3 regions of the Enterovibrio paralichthyis genome follow, and region 3 is predicted to be linked to each of the others. Evidence: riboswitches for the same ligand, from Rfam matches in the RefSeq annotation. Region 3 holds a riboswitch; each other region holds the start of a gene.
What was found. A riboswitch is a leader RNA that binds a small molecule or an ion and turns the genes downstream of it on or off. The one in region 3 is predicted to bind cyclic di-GMP.
Positions count from the first base shown of each region.

Region 1 (6,104 bases), on a different contig from region 3:
AGGTAGTTCTGCCTTACGTTGCCGGTGCAATGGAAGTTTACGAACAGCAAACTTCATGGCCTGTAGTTCTTGAGAACGCGAAAAACATCGTGATCTGGGGTAACGACCCTATCAAGAACCTGCAAGTTGGCTGGCAGATCCCAGACCACAGCGTTTACAGCTACTACCAGCAGCTGGCTGAGAAAGTGAAAGCAGGCGAAATCAACGTTATCCACGTTGACCCTGTTAAGACTTCTTCTTACAAATACTTCGGCGGCAAGCAGATTGCGGTTAACCCACAAACTGACGTTCCGTTGATGCTGGCACTGGCGTACACCCTGTACACCGAGAAACTGCACGACGAGCAGTTCCTGGCTGACTACACCACTGGTTTCGACAAGTTCCTGCCTTACCTGCTGGGTGAGAAAGACGGCGTGGCGAAAACTCCTGAGTGGGCAGAGAAGATCTGTGGCGTTAAAGCCGATGACATCCGTGAACTGGCGCGCACCATGGCAAGTGGCCGCACCCAAATCATGGCTGGCTGGTGTCTGCAGCGTATGCAGCACGGCGAACAGTACGCATGGATGATCGTTGTACTGGCAGCAATGCTGGGTCAAATCGGTCTGCCAGGCGGTGGTTTCGGCTTCGGCTGGCACTACAACGACGCTGGCTGTATCACCTCTGCTGGCCCGCTGATGTCTGGTTTCAGCTCAGTAACTGGCGTTGACCCAATCCACAACGGCAGCTACAACGGCTACTCAAGCTACATTCCAATCGCGCGTATTGTTGATTGTCTTGAGAACCCAGGCAAAACCATCGATTTCAACGGTCACAAAGTGAAGTACCCAGAAATCAAGATGGCGATTTCTTGTGGTAGTAACCTGTTCCACCAGCACCAAGATCGTAACCGTATGATCAAGGCGTGGCGTAACCTGGAAACTTACGTTTCTATCGACCACCAGTGGACAGCAAGCTGCCGCTTCGCAGACATCGTTCTGCCAGCGACCACGACTTACGAGCGTAACGACATCGATTCATTCGGTAACCACTCAAACAAAGGCATCATCGCGATGAAACAAATCGTTGAGCCAATGTTTGAAGCGAAAGACGACTTCGATATCTTCCGTGAGCTGTGCAGCCGTTTCGGTCGTGAAGAAGCCTTCACCGGCGGCAAGACTAAAATGGAATGGATCGAAGAGATCTACAACGGTGCGCGTCTGCAAGGCCGTGGTATCGGTGTTCGTATGCCTAACTTCGTTAAATTCTGGGAAGAAGAGCAATTCATTGCGTTCCCAGAAGGTACCGAGTGGGTTCGTCACTCAGCGTTCCGTAAAGAACCGGATCTGGAGCCACTGGGAACCGCGACTGGCCTTATCGAAATCTACTGTAAGACTATCGCTGACATGGGTTACGACGACTGTCAGGGCCACCCAATGTGGTTCGAGAAAGTGGAACGTAGTCACGGTGGTCCTAAGTCGAACAAGTACCCGCTGCACATGCAAAGCTGTCACCCGAACTACCGTCTGCACTCGCAGCTGTGTTCTTCTGACGACTTCCGTGGTACTTACACTGTTGCTGGCCGCGAGCCTTGCTACATCAGCTCTGCAGACGCAGCGGCGCGTGGCATCAAGTCTGGCGATCTGGTACGCGTGTTTAACGACCGTGGTCAGGTACTGGCAGGTGCAGTCGTGACTGACGACTACAAAGCAGGCGTTTGTCGTATCGAAGAAGGTGCATGGTACTCTCCGCTGGAAGGTGGCAAGCCAGGTACCCTGTGTACTTACGGCGATCCAAACGTACTGACCATGGATATCGGTACTTCTAAGCTGGCTCAGGCAACTTCTGCGCACACCGCACTGGTTGAGATTGAGAAATTCACCGGCAAAGTACCCGCAGTCACTGGCTTCAGCGGCCCGACTGAAGTTAGCGATGTTAACCCACTGTTCCCAGCGATGGATATCGCATAAGAGACAGTGTGAAGAAAAAGGGCAGCTAAGCTGCCCTTTTTTACTCTAACTTATATACACTTGAAGGGCTTATACCCAAGTGTCCTCTTTCTACAGGCTGCTTGGGTATACACTCTAACGCTTATCGAAAAACGGAATGACAATGCAAGAATTTATTGCCATTAACGAGCAACGTGCCGAATTCTACTGGTGGATGTCATCACTGTTCGCCACCGAGTTAACGCAGGACGACCTGAACAACTACCACGGCGCTGACATGGATAACTATTTCTCCGTGCTGGCCATGACAGGCGAACTGAGTACACCCGTAGCCGGGCTTCGTGAAGCACTGGCAAAACTGAAAACACGTCAGGATGCCCAACTGGAGCTGGCGGCCGATTTCTGCGGCCTGTTCCTGAGCACGCCGAAAACCGGTGCCCTGCCCTACGCCTCTATCTATATTGGCGAATCTGGTCTTTTGAATGACAAGCCAGCGCAGGAAATGGGTAAATGGATGGAAAGTTACGGCATTGCCCAGCGTAAAGATTTCAACGAACCTTTCGACCATCTGGCCGTGGTTTTGGATTTCATGGGTAATCTCGTCATTCTGGCAAATAAAGAAGAAGACGAAGAAAAACAAGAAGCGGTGATGCAAGAGCAACAGCGTTTTCTGGAAACCATGGTGATGCCTTGGATTGAACAATTCCAAAGCACCCTTAACCAGTTTGACCAATTTGGCTTCTATAAAGCGGCAGGTAATCTGCTGGTCAGCTTTATCAAACTGGACTTAGCCTTCCTCAAAGGCGAATAAATTATTTACCCAAACAATCAGCCGGGTTATTACCCGGCTTTTTTATTTTAAAGAATTCATTTAGCTAGCCCGAAATTGCTTGACCACCATCAAGCTTATTTACCTTGCTGAAATAGAATAATTGCGACAAGTGGCGGTAGCCATTAAACTGTGAACGCAAGCGATTGGCATTGAGATATTTCCTGAGAATTACACCAGACTCAAGTAACTGCCTCGCGAGATTGCCCTGCCCCCAATTGCCGTTATCCGGCCCTGTGCATACAGCATCATGGTTTGCATTGATATCGGGGAATGAAGCGCATCTCCCAAGCTAAATGAACCTGAAGCCGGTGACATAGCCGGAATTGTACGCCGCTGATTGAAAGCGGCGTAAACATGTGCAGCACCTGACAATTCATACGCTGCCAATGAAAACGATAAGAAGATTACCGAATGGCAACAATTAAAGACGTCGCTCGTCTCGCAGGTGTCTCGACCACCACCGTTTCGCACGTGATCAATAAGACACGTTTTGTGGCCGAGAACACCACTACAAAAGTATGGGCGGCAGTTGATGAACTGAATTACGCACCAAGCGCCGTCGCGCGCAGTCTGAAATGTAACTCTACCCGCACCATTGGCATGCTGGTAACCAAATCCACAAACCCATTCTTTGCGGAAGTGGTACATGGCGTTGAAGAATATTGCTACAACGAAGGCTACACCCTGATCCTTTGTAACACCGAAGGCAACCTGGCAAAACAGCGCGATTACCTGCGCATGCTGGCTGAGAAGCGCGTTGATGGCCTGTTGGTTATGTGTTCAGACCTGAATGAAGAACTGCTGGCACTGCTGGAGAAAAAAGCGGATCTGCCAATGGTCGTGATGGACTGGGGTACCCAGCACGTGAATACCGACTGTATTCAGGATAACGCTGAGCTGGGTGGCTACATTGCGACGAAACATTTCATCGAAAACGGCCACACCAAAATCGGTTGTATCTCCGGCCAAATGGACAAACTGACCTGCCAGGAGCGCCTGCAAGGTTTCCGCCGTGCGTTGGAAGAAGCCGGTTTGACCTATCACCCTGAGTGGATTGTTGAAGCAGACTTTGAATGTGACTCAGCAGTTGAGGCGACAAATAAGCTGATCGCGCAGAAAGACCGCCCTACGGCTGTGTTCTGCTTTAACGACATCATGGCGTTGGCGGCAATCAGTACGTTCAGACAAGCCGGTTTGGATGTGCCGAACGACATTTCTGTGATTGGCTACGACAACATTGATCTGGCAGGCTTCTTCTCGCCGCCTTTGACGACCATCCACCAGCCGAAAAACCGACTGGGTAAAACCGCCATCAAGTTGCTGATGGAGCGTTTGGCGAACAAAGAAAACAAGCAACAAATTTTCGAAATGCAGCCAGAACTGGTGGTGCGCCGTTCAGTGAAAAACTTGAACAACTAATCGGCGCACTTCGTGCAAAATTACATCAAAAAGCCCGAGATTACACTCGGGCTTTTTTGTTTTTTGCAAGTTTTATGAAAATTGGAATCTTATTGTTGCGACAAAGCTCAAAATCGCTAAAATGCCCAGTTTTCTAGTGCTACCCTTATTCAGATTAACGAATTGGGTGAAACGGACAAAAATTCTTCTATAACAAGAGGAACCCTTTATTTTTAGACGTATCAATAACGCTCTATCTGAACCAAGATCACACTTTGCTAGACCAGCAATAACGACAAAATGACATGATTCGGTTAAGCTAAATCATGTTAAGAAAAGGCAAACCACGGCGAAAGCGTGGGACGCAAAGCTTCCGGCCTCACACCGACGATAACTTCAACGGTGATGGTAGCGGGGTTACCGATGACGTTAGCATTTCAAAGCCCGGTTCACCCGGTTCGTTGACAATTCTCTGAATTCGCTTTGCTACGTTACTCCTTGACCATTCATCCAGGAACGTATTGATTGAGAATAAGTCACATGGATAAACCTACTCTAAAAAACACACTGAAGTTCTTCGAATGTCTGGGCAAAATCAAATCCCGTTCTATGTTTGGCGGATTTGGTGTTTTTTGCGACGAGACAATGTTCGCGCTTGTCGTGAATGATCAGCTCCACCTTCGGGCAGGCAGCGGTAATCTGTCAGAATTCAAGAAACTGGCAATGACCCCATACGTTTACAAAAAACGTGGTTTTCCAGTTGTCACTAAATACTACGCTGTGCCCGAGAATTGGTGGGAACAGTCTGAACTCATGATGAGTCACGCCAAGAAGGCGCTGTCAATTTCCAGGGAAGATCAACAGGAAAAGAAGACGGCTGCGCCTACACGTATCAAAGATCTTCCCAACCTTCGCCTAGCAACAGAACGCATGCTAAAAAAAGCAGGAATCGACTCTGTCGAAGAACTGCAGCGTGCGGGCGCAGTGCGTGCTTATAAAGCGCTACAAGAGTCACACAGCGATAACCTGAGTATCGAGCTTTTGTGGGCACTCGAAGGTGCAATTGAGGGGAAACACTGGTCTGTCATCACTCCACAGCGCCGCAATGAACTGTTAGAAACACTCCAACAGTAAAAGCCTCACCAACAACTCCCCAAAAACAGCCAATGTGCTTTTCCCGCCATTGGCTGTTTTTTTGATTACCCCCACATTTATCCCCCTTAACACCAATCACTAACCGTATGCCGTTTTGAAAACATTTATTGCCCTCAATCTGCGTCCCTTTTGAAGATGAAATGGAAAAGTTTGCCATAGGCGAAAGCTTTAACAGCGGGGATTTGACCACGATACTTAATAAAAATAGAGACTGATTAGGTGAACGCGAAGAAACGATGGCAAAACTTCATAAGTCTCATTAATGTGACAATCATCACATATACAGAACGGAAATTATGCTTCTGATTATCAGATCATCACTTTCTGAGCTATGCCAAAAGAGGAGATAGATTAATGGCAACAATAAGATGCATTACAACAAACCTTTTCCAGACCAAGTTGACCGCATATTCCGGGACCATTTCCGGAAGTGGCCTCGTCGGTTCAAATGGACAGTTTTTGGCTGTTTCTTTTTGCCACTTTCATTTTACTATGCCAGCGCGCACGGTACCTTTGCTCCCTCATTCCTGACCATTCTAGTGATCGTCTTTTTTGCCGTTAATGCGTTGGTTGTCATTTGGGGGCTCAGGCTGAACAGTTTTGCCCAACGTAGCTACTGGCACCGTAACTATCACATTTCGGGCACGACGACGCTGGCACTCATTCCACTGGCCTTATTGGCTATCCAATACACAAAATACTGTCTGTAAAATACATACTGCTTGTTATTGAAGCGTTTATCACAGTGTGCATGACAATCCCTATCGCCAATCTTTCTGTGTTCTTCGATAAAA
Region 1 covers NZ_JAHUTS010000017.1:14,128-20,231, forward strand. The annotation lists gene torA (trimethylamine-N-oxide reductase TorA) at 1-1,946, shown strand, start outside; gene torD (molecular chaperone TorD) at 2,089-2,736, shown strand; gene purR (HTH-type transcriptional repressor PurR) at 3,169-4,176, shown strand; cyclic di-GMP riboswitch class I at 4,484-4,580, shown strand; gene KU854_RS17505 (TfoX/Sxy family DNA transformation protein) at 4,696-5,289, shown strand; gene KU854_RS17510 (hypothetical protein) at 5,784-6,020, shown strand.
Region 1: another riboswitch for cyclic di-GMP. It lies ahead of KU854_RS17505 (TfoX/Sxy family DNA transformation protein); the one in region 3 lies ahead of KU854_RS16265 (calcium-binding protein).

Region 2 (6,104 bases), on a different contig from region 3:
CCCCATCCATCCTGAAAGAGTGGCAGGATCTGGTGTTGGAATATGGCTTCGCTTATGGCTCCAGCGGTACGGCATTACACGGAAAGTACTTTATGTGTGCCATTACGGCAGGTGGGAAGGAAGAAGCCTACAAAGCGGATGGCTACAACCATTTCAAAATTCGTGAATTGCTAACGCCACTGGAACAAATGGCCAACCTGACCGGCATGCAGTTTCTTGCGCCATTTGCCTTGTTTGGCTCCAGAACGGCGCTCGAAGAGGGCAAGGTGGGCAGGCACGCAGAAAGCTACCGCAAATTGCTCAAAGCGCTGGTCGAAGGTGAGGTCGATTTCGACAAAGCGATAAAAAGCGAAAAAATCACGTCGAACAATATCGGCGACGTACTGAAGGAATCGGTGCTATGACAGGGATTTTTCTACAGGCATTTATCTATCTTATTGCCGCAGTTATCGCGGTGCCCGTGGCCAAGCGGCTGGGACTTGGCTCCGTGCTGGGTTATCTCATTGCCGGTGTGGTCATTGGCCCCATGATTGGTCTGGTGGGCGCAGAAAATACAACGATTCAGCATTTTGCGGAATTTGGCGTCGTCATGATGCTGTTCTTGGTTGGCCTTGAGCTGGAACCGAAAATGCTTTGGGCGATGCGTAATAAGTTGCTCGGGCTTGGCGGCTTACAGCTTGGCCTGACAGCGGCAGCGGTTGCCGCAATTGGCTTCTATCTGCTGTCACAACCACTCAGTATTGCAGTCACGATCGGCCTGATCTTTGCGCTTTCCTCAACGGCCATTGTGCTTCAAACTTTCAGTGAGAAGCGTTTGACCAAAACCGAAGGGGGACGCAACGCCTTCTCTGTTCTGCTATTCCAGGACATCGCAGTTATCCCTATGCTGGCGTTTATTCCGCTGCTGGCCTTGCCTGATTTGGTTGAAAAGGCGCAGTCCTTGGCAGAAACCGCCGCTGAGCACCATAAAGAAATCAGTCTGGTGGCTGGGTTGCCGGGCTGGGCAGTGGCTTTGGTCACCATTGCTGCTATCGCCGGTGTCGTGGTGGGGGGACATTTCCTTAGCCGTCCGCTATTCAAGTTTGTCGCAAGCTCCGGGCTTCGTGAGATTTTCACCGCAACGGCTTTGATGTTGGTGATTGGCATTGCAGCCTTGATGAGCCTTGTCGGCCTGTCGCCTGCGCTCGGTACTTTCCTCGCCGGTGTGGTACTTGCGAACAGTGAATTTCGCCATGAGCTTGAGTCCAATATCGAACCGTTCAAAGGCTTGTTGCTGGGGCTATTCTTTATCACTGTCGGCGCGGGAATAAACTTCGGTATCCTGTTTGATGACCTGTTCCTGATCCTTGGGCTGACCGTCGGGCTGATGCTGCTCAAGGCCTTGGTACTCTTGCTGATTTCCTTCGTGTTTCGCATTAAAGGGGCTGCCCGTTGGCTGTTTGCACTGAGTCTTGCCCAGGCCGGTGAATTCGGTTTCGTACTGCTCAGTTTCTCTATTCAGAATCACGTGATCCCGACGGATCTGGCTGAGCTTTTGTCTTTGGTCGTTGCGCTTTCCATGTTCCTGACACCGGGGCTGTTTATTATCTATGACAAGGTGATCTTGCCGCGCCTGGTGAAAGCGTCGAATGAACGTGAAGAGGATGTGATTGAAGAAAAAGGGACAGTCATCATTGCCGGGGTGGGTCGTTTCGGGCAGGTGGTGAACCGCTTGCTGACCGCGAATGGCGTACAAACAGTCGTGCTGGATCATGAAGCCACGCAGGTCGATAACCTTCGCCAGATCAACATCAAAAGCTACTACGGCGATGCCACGCGCCCCGAGCTTCTGCACACTGCAGGCATTGAAGAAGCCGCGCTATTGGTGGTGGCAATGGATAACCAGGAAACCACAACCGAACTGGTGGAGTACGTTCGCCATGCCTATCCCAATGTCAAAATCCTTGCCCGTGCTTATGACCGTGGGCATGCCTACAAACTGCGCGATGCCGGTGCCGATTTTATCGTCAAAGAGACCTTCCACTCTGCGCTGGAAATGGGGGCGGAGGCGCTGCGGGCATTGGGTGAGCATCCGTTTCAGGTTGAGCAGCAAAAAGATACGTTCAACCGCATTGAAAGGGATAGCTCGGAAATGCTCTACCAAAGCTTTATGGGCGGTGAAGAGAGCAAAACCTACGACACTCACTACCGCGATTTGTTTATTGAATTGGAAGAGACAATTCGCTCTGCCATGCAAAGTGACCGAATGGACAAACACAGCATGACAGAACGTGAATGGACACCACCGCCGAAAAACTACCTCGATGATTTAGAGGAACAAGCGAGTGGCGGAACCGCGTCATGATCCTGCGCACTTTCGGGGAAGATGACGCGCCATTGCTCTGTAGCTGGATACCCGATGCCCGGGCCAATTTCCTTTGGGGCGGCCCGGCCTTTTCCTATCCGCTACAAGTTGAAGCGGTGTGCGAGCACATCGCCAAACCTGAAGTAACGCCTTTTCTGCTGATAGAAGATGGAGAACCCGTTGGCTATATCGACCTGTATCAGGTGACACCGGAGGAGATCCGGCTTTGCCGGGTATTGGTCGCGCATCCGCAAAGCCGTGGAAAGGGCTGGGGCAAACAATTGGTGAAACTGGCGCTGCAGGTAGCAAAAGAAAGGAAAGCGGTAAAACGGGTCAGCCTGGCTGTATTCGACCAAAATGAAGCAGCAAAGGCCTGCTACCAATCCCTTGGCTTTAAGGTGTTGCCCGATGAAACCAAGGTGCGTCACTTTGACGAGGAAAACTGGACCTTGCTACGGATGATGAAGGTGTTTTGATACAAAGCCGCGTTTCCAGAAAGCCAGATCTCTCGTATGGATTTCTGGATTTTTTCTTTTTTAAACAGCGCGTTATGTTTCTATCTTCATATTGACTGAAAGCCATCAACAGGCGAATTGTCAGGGAGATGAAAAATGTGATCTTGGTTCAATAAATGATTTGGAGAATCGGGCAAGAAACAGAATTTTATTGTGTTGGCAGTAAATCTGAATACGATGCCGCTCCAACCACAAAGTCGGCAAACTGCTTGAAAGGGCAGGACGCAAAACTTCCGGTCTACGTGCGCATCACTAATAAGCGCATACGATAGCGGGGTCGCCATTCCAGAAAGCAGGAATGTACTTTGAGCCAGTTTGTCCGAGCGTGGTGGATAACGTGCCCGCAGCCATTTTGCTGTGAAGGCCGAAGAATAAAAATCAGCACTTGGAAAGCTCAAAATGCTCAAACTAAAAACGACTCTACTTCCGCTAACGGCGGCACTGTTCAGTGCCAGCGTTATGTCCCACGGTTACATCAGCGCTAAACAGGGCGGTGTGGCTGCAGGCCGCGCAGCACTGTGTAACGCAGCTTCTCCAACCGGCGAACAGAACACCAACTGTGGTCAGGTTCAGTGGGAACCACAAAGCGTAGAAGGCCCAGAAGGCTTCCCTGAGTTTGGCCCTGAAGACGGCAAACTGGCGAGCGCAGGCCTGATCCAATTCTCCCCGCTGGATGAACAAACCTCATCCCGCTGGGTTAAACAACCTATCAAAGCTGGAATCAACGAGTTCGAGTGGACATTCACAGCTCCACACGTTACCCGTAACTGGGAATACTACATCACCAAAGCAGACTGGAACCCGAACCAGCCACTGGCGCGTGATTCACTGGATCTGACGCCATTCTGTGTGGTGGAAGGCAACATGCAAAAGCCTCCACGCAACATGCTGCACACCTGTGACGTGCCGGCGCGTGAAGGCTATCACGTGATCCTGGCTGTGTGGGATGTGGGTGATACTGCAGCGGCGTTCTACAACGCCATCGACGTTCAGTTTGACGGCGACCTGCCAGTACAACCTGATTGGGCTCAAGCGGGTCAAATCTACCCGGGCATGAACCTGGCGCAGGGTGATGCGGTTTACACCCGTGTATTCGACGCAGAAGGTGAGCGCCCAGAGTTGTCCACCCGTGTGGAAATCGGCTCTGAGCAGGAAGGCGTAGCAAACACCTGGGCTTACAATCTGGCGAGCAAAATCAACCAGACTCAGGACAAAATCAAAGCAGGCCAACGTGGCAGCAACGGTGAATTTTCACCGGTATTCGGCGCGAACCCGGTTTACCTGAAATCAGGCAGTGGCCTGACCCGTGTTGAAGTGGGTTATGACATTGCATCTCCAGAGCCGGATTACTCGGTGTCTGTCGACGGTCTGGCAAAAGAGTACCTGATTGAAAACGGCGAAGTAGCACTGGATTACACAGTGACAGCGCAGGGCGACCTGACCGTTGAAGTGACCGTTTACAACCACGCGCAGGATGCACTGGCTTACGAGAAACTGGCGCTGGCAGACGGCACAAGCGCTGCTGTTTCTATGGTGCTGGAATCGGCGAAAGCAGGTCACCACATGCTGGTTTTCCGTGCAAAAGACGCTGAAGGCAATCTGGTTGATCAGCAAACTTTCGACTTCTTCCTGACAGAGAAGGGCGAGCAGTGTGGCACTGACCCGGATGCAGTCAACCACCCAATGTGGGACGAGTCTGCAACTTACACCGGCGGCGAGAAAGTGAGCTTCAATGGTCTGGTGTACGAAGCGAAATACTGGGTGCAGGGTGCGAAACCAGAAAGCAGCGATGCTTGGAAATTGATCAGCCAAATGCCGGTCGCTTGGGTTTCAGGTAAAGCATACAACGGCGGTGAGCAGGTGATTTTTGATGGCCACCTGTACGAAGCAAACTGGTGGGTAAATGCAAGCCCAGCCTCTGCGCCGGAAGCGTGGACAAACAAAGGTGCATTCGACTGCCAATAAGCAGACAAATAAACCACATTAAAAATAAGAAGCGCTAATTAAAAAGCTCGAAGCTAGGGTCTGTTGACCTTTGGTGGTTAAGTTTTGTTCTAGCCATAAGCGTTTTAGGCGCGGCGAGGTGTGTGCCGCCTAGTATTCTAAGCAAATACACCTCAACAAAGCATAAAACGCTTAGGGCAGAACCCTTCGGGCAGCGTTTGTGGGGACTTTCTCCTGCGTTATCGGCTTCTCATGTAGGTCAACTACACATCAAAGCCTCTGCCTTGTATAAAGCCCCCACAAACTGCTGCAAAAATCATCACCAAAGGTCAACAGACCCTGGGGGGATAGTTTCGAGCTTTTTTCTTACATAGCGTTTTACGCAAACTGATTAAACGTTTTCAGCCGGATACCAGATCACCATTCGATATCAATCGGTGTGCCGACTTTCACCAGCCTTAGAAATTCATCCATTTCCTGGTTGTCTATCGCAATACAACCGTCTGTCCAATCCTTTCCGCGTTTGATGCTGGGGTGGGGGCCTTCGCCGTTCTTCTGGCCGTGGATCATGATCTGTCCGCCGGGGTCTATCCCCAGCCTTGCTGCCCGTGCAATATCAAAGGCATTGGGATAGTTAATGCGGATTGAACGGTAGAATCCGGAACTTTCGTTGATGAAGTCGAGCGTATAGCGGCCTTCTGGCGTGCGTTTATCCCCTTCGCGTAATTTATGCCCTTTGGGGTTTGCACCCAGCGCGATGTCATACCGCTTAATCACCTTGGTACCGGCAATCAGGTACATTTTGCGTGCCGATTTATCCACTTTCACCAAATCGATGTCGTGACCAAAGGCCAGCGCCTGCCCGAAAAAGCCGGGCAGCAACAGACAAAATAGAGCGAGTAAACGGATCATAACGTCCCTGATTTTTGTTCCTGTACTGATAATTATTGGTCACTGGGCGTGACATATCCATGAAGGGGATGCAAGTGCTGTCTTTGTCGCCCAAGACCCTAATCCGGCGGAGTAAATCAGTTAACGTTGGAGAAGGGGTGTTTCATTCATTAGAAACCACAGTTTTAACAGTATGGCGTTCTCATAATGTGAGCTAGCTAGGGCGAAACCACCTCGATACAACGCTCCCAGGTAGTTTGGGTAACCTTTTCGTGACTGTCTGTGCTGGCATAAACCCAGTCCACCACTTCATAAGGTTTCGCCGCTTTTACCGGTGCATAGGTAATGTAAGCGTCCAACTTCGGAATACCCCGTGACTTGTCATCGTGTGCACCGCTCGCAATCAGGGA
Region 2 covers NZ_JAHUTS010000001.1:33,788-39,891, forward strand. The annotation lists gene KU854_RS00150 (NAD(P)H-dependent oxidoreductase) at 1-404, shown strand, start outside; gene KU854_RS00155 (monovalent cation:proton antiporter-2 (CPA2) family protein) at 401-2,344, shown strand; gene KU854_RS00160 (GNAT family N-acetyltransferase) at 2,341-2,820, shown strand; cyclic di-GMP riboswitch class I at 3,049-3,144, shown strand; gene gbpA (N-acetylglucosamine-binding protein GbpA) at 3,259-4,824, shown strand; gene KU854_RS00170 (L,D-transpeptidase family protein) at 5,221-5,715, opposite strand; gene KU854_RS00175 (hypothetical protein) at 5,913-6,104, opposite strand, start outside.
Region 2: another riboswitch for cyclic di-GMP. It lies ahead of gbpA (N-acetylglucosamine-binding protein GbpA); the one in region 3 lies ahead of KU854_RS16265 (calcium-binding protein).

Region 3 (6,104 bases):
AGGAGGTATGGAATTCGCCGCCTTGTGGTGTGGTGAAATCATCACCCAGCACAAACACAGTAGTGGTGGGCTCACCTTCCACTTTCTGGCGGGTAATCTGACCACCCCAGATCACATCATCACCCTCGCCGCCCAGCAGCGTATCATCGCCCCACTGGCCGTAAATGGTGTCGTTACCCTTACCGCCGTCGATGTAGTCTTCATCGTTGGTGAACTCGACCACATCTTCAGAAATGGTGCTGTAGTCGATCTGGCTGAGATTCTGGAACGAGTTGGAAACCAGTGAAAGCTGGGTATCTGGCGTAATTTCTGGGCCTTCAAGTTGGATCAACAGATTGCCGTTTTCAGTCAGGTTATTGTAGTAGTGGCCGTTGCCATCCAGATCAACATCAATGATGGCAAACTTGTAGTAATTGCCCTGAGAATCGCAATACGTGAGGGTGTAATCCACGTTGGCGGAATAGGTTTGACCATTGATGGTGACAGTCTGGTTGGCATCGTCTGAGTATTCATTACAGATATCATCGCCATTCAGTGCGCCATCATCGTCATTAAACGTCACTTCCACGCAGCTGCCATCAAACGCCAGTTTGGGCGGGAAACAGGAGGTATGGAACTCACCGCCGTATGGCGTGGTAAAGCTGTCGTTCAACAGGAAAGCTTTAACGGTCGGATTGGCACCATAGTTAGGTGAAGCCGTGTTACCGTAGATGATGTCATCACCGTCATCGCCGTACAGTTCATCGCGGCCATTGTCGCCTTCAATGTAGTCGTTACCGCCGTTACCATGCACTACATCATCACCGTTACCGGCGGTGATGTCATCATCACCGCCGATGGAAGGATCTGTGGTGCCCTGCTCGGTGAATGAAGAGTAATCCAAGCTACTGATGTTTTGGAATGAGTCAGCAACCAAGGAAAGCTGGGTAGAAGCGGCAATTTCCGGGCCACCAATCTGGATCAGGATCTTGCCGTTTTCGCCAAGGTTGTTGTAGTGGTTGCCGTTGTAGTCGGCATCAATATCCACCACAGCGAATGTGTAAACATTCCCGCTGGTGTCTGTGTACTGGAGCTGATAATCAACATTGGCATCATAGGTTTGGCCACCCAGCTCTACGGTTTGTGTCGCATCATCAGAGTATTCATTGCAGATATCATCGCCGTTGAACTGGCCATCATCATCATTGAACGTAACGTCTGTGGTAGAGCCAGCAAAGTTTAGGGTAGGAGGAAAACAGAAGGTGTGGAAATCGCCGCTGCTGGCCGTAAAGTCAACGCCCATGACGAACACCGCGCCCAGGTAATTGTTGCCCGACGAGCCATCGACGTCCCCATAAATCACGTCGTCGCCATCACGCCCTTCAATATAATCATCATCCAGCGTGCCGTTCAGCGTTTCGCCGCCTGACGTACCGTATAAGTTAGACATTCAATGATCCTCTTATTGCTAACCGAAGAAGAGGCAGACCGGCTATCTCCTACTGTGAAACTGGAGACCCTGGACTTTCCGTCCCAACCTTGCGGTTGGTTTGGCTTTCGCTCAAAAAAATTTAGTCACTGTCAAAGCTCGCCTCATTGCCCAGACCAAGTCAAAGAGCCGCTGAAACGAGTACTTTTGAGCAATCAGGTTGGCTGAACAGATCCGCCGCAGCAAGCGTTCAGAAAGCAAATAATGGGAATATAAGACGCTAGATGAGCATGAATCAGGGCGTGTATGAATTAAGAGTTAAGACATAACACTAAGGACGGGGAGAGAGAATCGTACTTTTGCGTGAATAAGGTGTTAAAAACTGCCACACAAGTGACAATTTACTGGGCATGGTCTAGACACGCCAAAACCGCTCGGATCTCCAAGCGGTTTAGCGTTATTGATTGTCTACAGTTTAGGCTGCAGTGACCGGTTTCTCTGTCAGGTTTGCGTCAGAGTTCTGTTTGCTGACGCCTTCCGCACCATGCATCCAGTCGACGAGTTTGCTTGAGCAAAGCACCAGCAACAGACCAGCAATACCCGCAGTGACAGCGATACCACCGAAGATAGCCAGAGGACCTGCATCACCCACATGGCTACCGACCAGACCGGCAACATAGTTAGCAACTGCGTTGGCACAGAACCAGGTACCCATCATGACTGACATAAGACGAAGCGGAGCCAGTTTGGTGATCAGCGAAAGACCGATCGGTGATAAACACAGTTCACCCAAAGTATGGAAGAAGTATGCGCCAACCAGCCACCACATGGATGCCTTCACGGACATATCGCCGCCCTGCTGCATCGCTGCACCGACCATGCACACGAAGCCCAGTGCCAGGAAGCCCATCGCCATCGCGAATTTGATTGGTGAGCTTGGCTCGCTCGAGCCCATACGGCGCCAAAGTACAGCCAGCAGTGGTGCAAAGATAATGATGAATGCAGGGTTCAGTGACTGGAACCATGCCGCAGGCACTTCAAAACTGCCGATCATGCGGTTGGTGTATTCCTGTGAGTAGATGTTCATCAGGCCGCCTGCCTGCTCGAACCCTGCCCAGAAGATGATCACAAACATGCTCATCACCACGATCACTTTCAGGCGATCGCGTTCTACTTTTGTCAGTGGCTGTTTCTTGTTGCTGCCAGATTCGTCCATTGCTGCTTTTGCAGCCGGCGCAACACCGATCTTACCCAGGTAGCGGTTGGCGAAAACCAACTGGATAACCAGTGACAACAGCATACCGATACCGGCACACAGGAAACCTGCTTTCCAGCCGTAATGGGTAGATGCCGTACCGGCAATGATACCTGCCAGCAGAGAACCCAGGTTGATACCCATATAGAAGATGGTGAACGCGCCGTCACGACGGTTATCCCCTTCCCCATACAGCTGACCAACCATGGTAGAAATATTTGGCTTAAAGAGGCCGTTACCCACGATCAGAAAGGCGAGACCAACGTAGAAGGCTTGCAGTTCATAAGGGTTAATGAAACTGTTTGGCAGCGCCAGCGTAAATTGGCCAATAGCCATCAATGCACCACCAATGATGATGGAACGACGCTGTCCAAGGAAATTATCTGCCAGCCAACCACCGAGTACAGGTGTAAGGTAAACCAGACCTGTGTAGATACCGTAGAGGTTCAGCGCATCCTGGGTCGTCCAGCCCAGACCGCCGTTGATGGTCTTATCAGTGAGGTAAAGCACCAGAATGGCGCGCATTGCGTAGAAGGAGAATCGTTCCCAAAGCTCTGTGCCACACAGCAGAAACAATCCACGAGGATGACCCAGCCATTCCGACTGTTTGTTTGCATTCATTTCGTTTGTACCGCCTATCTGAAGGTTCTATGCGGGACTTGCTGGTCCTCCATTCCCATTCAGACGCCGCTACAGGCGGTACAGACTGCACCAATTTGATCGATGTCGCAAATATTTATTTATCTATTTTTGCATTTACACAGATGCATTGATCTGTATCAGGTGCATGCAGAATGAAAAACGCAGTGATATATATTGATATCACTGCGTTAAAATAGATGGTTATTCCGGACCATTACACAATAACCGGAACATCAGGTGCGATATTTTTCCTACGGCACAACATCAGGCCAACACCAGAAACGATCGCCATCGCCAACAGGATCGCACCCAGTGAGAACTGGTTGTTTACGTTCATCTGCGCCGCCAACAGGGTAAACAGACCTGCCGACATATTTTGAACACCGCCCATTACCGCACCCGCTGTGCCCGCATGGCGTGGGAATGGTGAAATTGCGCCGGTAGTTGCGGCCGGGAACAGGATGCCTGCACCAGTAAAGTAGACAAAAGCACCGCCAATCAGGGTTTCGACTGTGACATTGACAAAGTAACCCGGCACGAACACCGTCAGTGCACCCGCCAGCAAAACCACTGAACCAATCATCAGAGATTTTGACGCTGAGAGTTTCTGCTCAATCACACTCGACAGCCATGAACCCAGCATAAAACCCGGCAGCGGCAAAACAAACAGCAGGCTCACCGTGGTTGCACTCAAGCCCAGCGTACTGCCCAAAAGCACACCCGCTGCGGCTTCAAACACCGAAATACCTGAGAAAATGGCAATCAGGCTGATCAAATAGCCCTGGAACTGGCGGTTGCTCATCACGTGGTGATAGCTTTTCAACACGGAATCACGACGGCGGTTTTCTGGTGGCAGAGTCTCCTGAAAGTAGAGAGTCATGATCAGGTACACCACGGCTGCCAGCACCAACAAGAATACGTAGCTCGCCTTCCAGCCAAAGTGGGTGCTCAACACACCGCCCAATACCGGCGCGACCAGCGGCGAGAAAATCAGGCCAATACTGACAAGGCTGTTCGCACGGTGCAGTCGGCTGCCGTCAAAGCAGTCACGGGTCAGGGTTCGAGCCATTGCCCCACCACAACCAATACCCGCGCCCTGAATAACGCTGCCCAACAGGAAAACACTGAATGATGGTGCCATCAGGGTAACCACAGTACCCGCCAGATAAATCACCAAACCAACAAGAATGATCGGCTTGCGGCCAAAACGGTCAGAAAGCGGGCCATAGATAAACTGGGACAGACCATAAGGAATGAGGTAACACGCCATCACCGCCTGAAGCAGTGCTGGTGAAACGAGAAAACCTTCCGCCATCATCGCCATTGATGGCACATACATGGTTTGCGTCATCTGGCCGACAGCAGCCAGGATGATGATCATAAGTAAAACTTTGGACAGGGATGTAGCCGAAGACATCACCGTTCTCCCATAACAAGCGAAATAATCAAACAGAATTTATGCGAGACAGCATGGACAGAAAGAGGGAAAAACCGGGGTGAAAAGCAGATTCCTACGCTATCTCTTTATTTGCGCAGAGTTTAGTGGCGTGATCCGAATCAAACAACATAAAAAACGTGTTTCATACACGATAAGAAATCATAGAAAGGATTAGATTTTCTAATGGCAGAAAGGGAAGTTTACACTTTGTGGACGAAAAAAAAGCAGCGACTGAGCGCTGCTTTATTGCTGTCGACCTTAGATCAGTCAATGGAAAGTTTATGCTTTCCGTGGGAAACCTTGGCCTTCAGATACAGTGTGTTGCCATCTTTCAGGTGCGCCTGCGTGCCGATAACCGCTTCCAGCTGAATACCGTGATCCTGAATTTCTTTAATTTTCTTAGGATTGTTGGTGATCAAGCGAATGGTAGTCACATCCAATGCTTTCAGCATGTCTGCCGCATCTTCAAAGCTGCGCAGGTCATCCGGGAAACCCAGATGATTGTTGGCTTCGTAGGTATTCATGCCCTGGCTTTGCAGCTCGTAGGCATCCAGTTTGTTGTAAAGACCAATACCACGCCCTTCCTGACGCAGGTAAAGAAGGATACCGCCCTGCTCGCCCATTTTCTGGATGGTTTCTTCCAGCTGCTCGCCACAGTCACAACGTGATGAATGGAAAACATCCCCGGTCAGGCACTCAGAGTGCATGCGCACCAATGGCGCAGAATCATTTTGGTCGGCACATTTAAAGATAATGGCGACGTGTTCCTGCTCCGATGTCAAACCGTCAAAAGAGAGGATCTCCGCAGGGATCTTACTTCCCACACCCACTTTGAACGGAACTCTTGCTCTAATTTTTGCCATCGACTGAAATTCTCTTTTCACTCGGCGCGAACCGATTCTTGTACTGCCTTGTATGCCCACTGCGTCACCCAAGGGTTGGGCTGCGTGGACATCAATTGAAAACCGCTATTGTTATATTGTAACACTAGCTTTGATATGGCGGGCAATCGTATCAGAGTTGCTTTACTGTCGCCAACTTATCCCCATACAAGATTGGGATAGCCGAAATGAGCGGTGCATGGTGCTAACGCAAGCGCCGCACCACTGAAGCAGGATTGCCGGAAACAACAGAAAACGGTTCTACATCGCCTTCCACAACGGAACCGGCTTCTACCACCACGCCTTCACCAATGCAGACGCCCGCTTTGATAACGCTGTTCCCGCCCACAACCACGTTGTTGCCAATGATCACCGGTTGCGATATTTCATGTTCGCCTCGCTGTACTTCCAGCGGAAGCAAGCCCTGGGTAACGGTGTAGATCCCGACTCCGGGCCCAATGATAACGTTGTTCCCGATTT
Region 3 covers NZ_JAHUTS010000014.1:100,935-107,038, forward strand. The annotation lists gene KU854_RS16265 (calcium-binding protein) at 1-1,429, opposite strand, end outside; cyclic di-GMP riboswitch class I at 1,459-1,544, opposite strand; gene KU854_RS16270 (peptide MFS transporter) at 1,884-3,284, opposite strand; gene emrD (multidrug efflux MFS transporter EmrD) at 3,520-4,722, opposite strand; gene KU854_RS16280 (GTP cyclohydrolase II) at 5,007-5,606, opposite strand; gene KU854_RS16285 (maltose acetyltransferase domain-containing protein) at 5,830-6,104, opposite strand, start outside.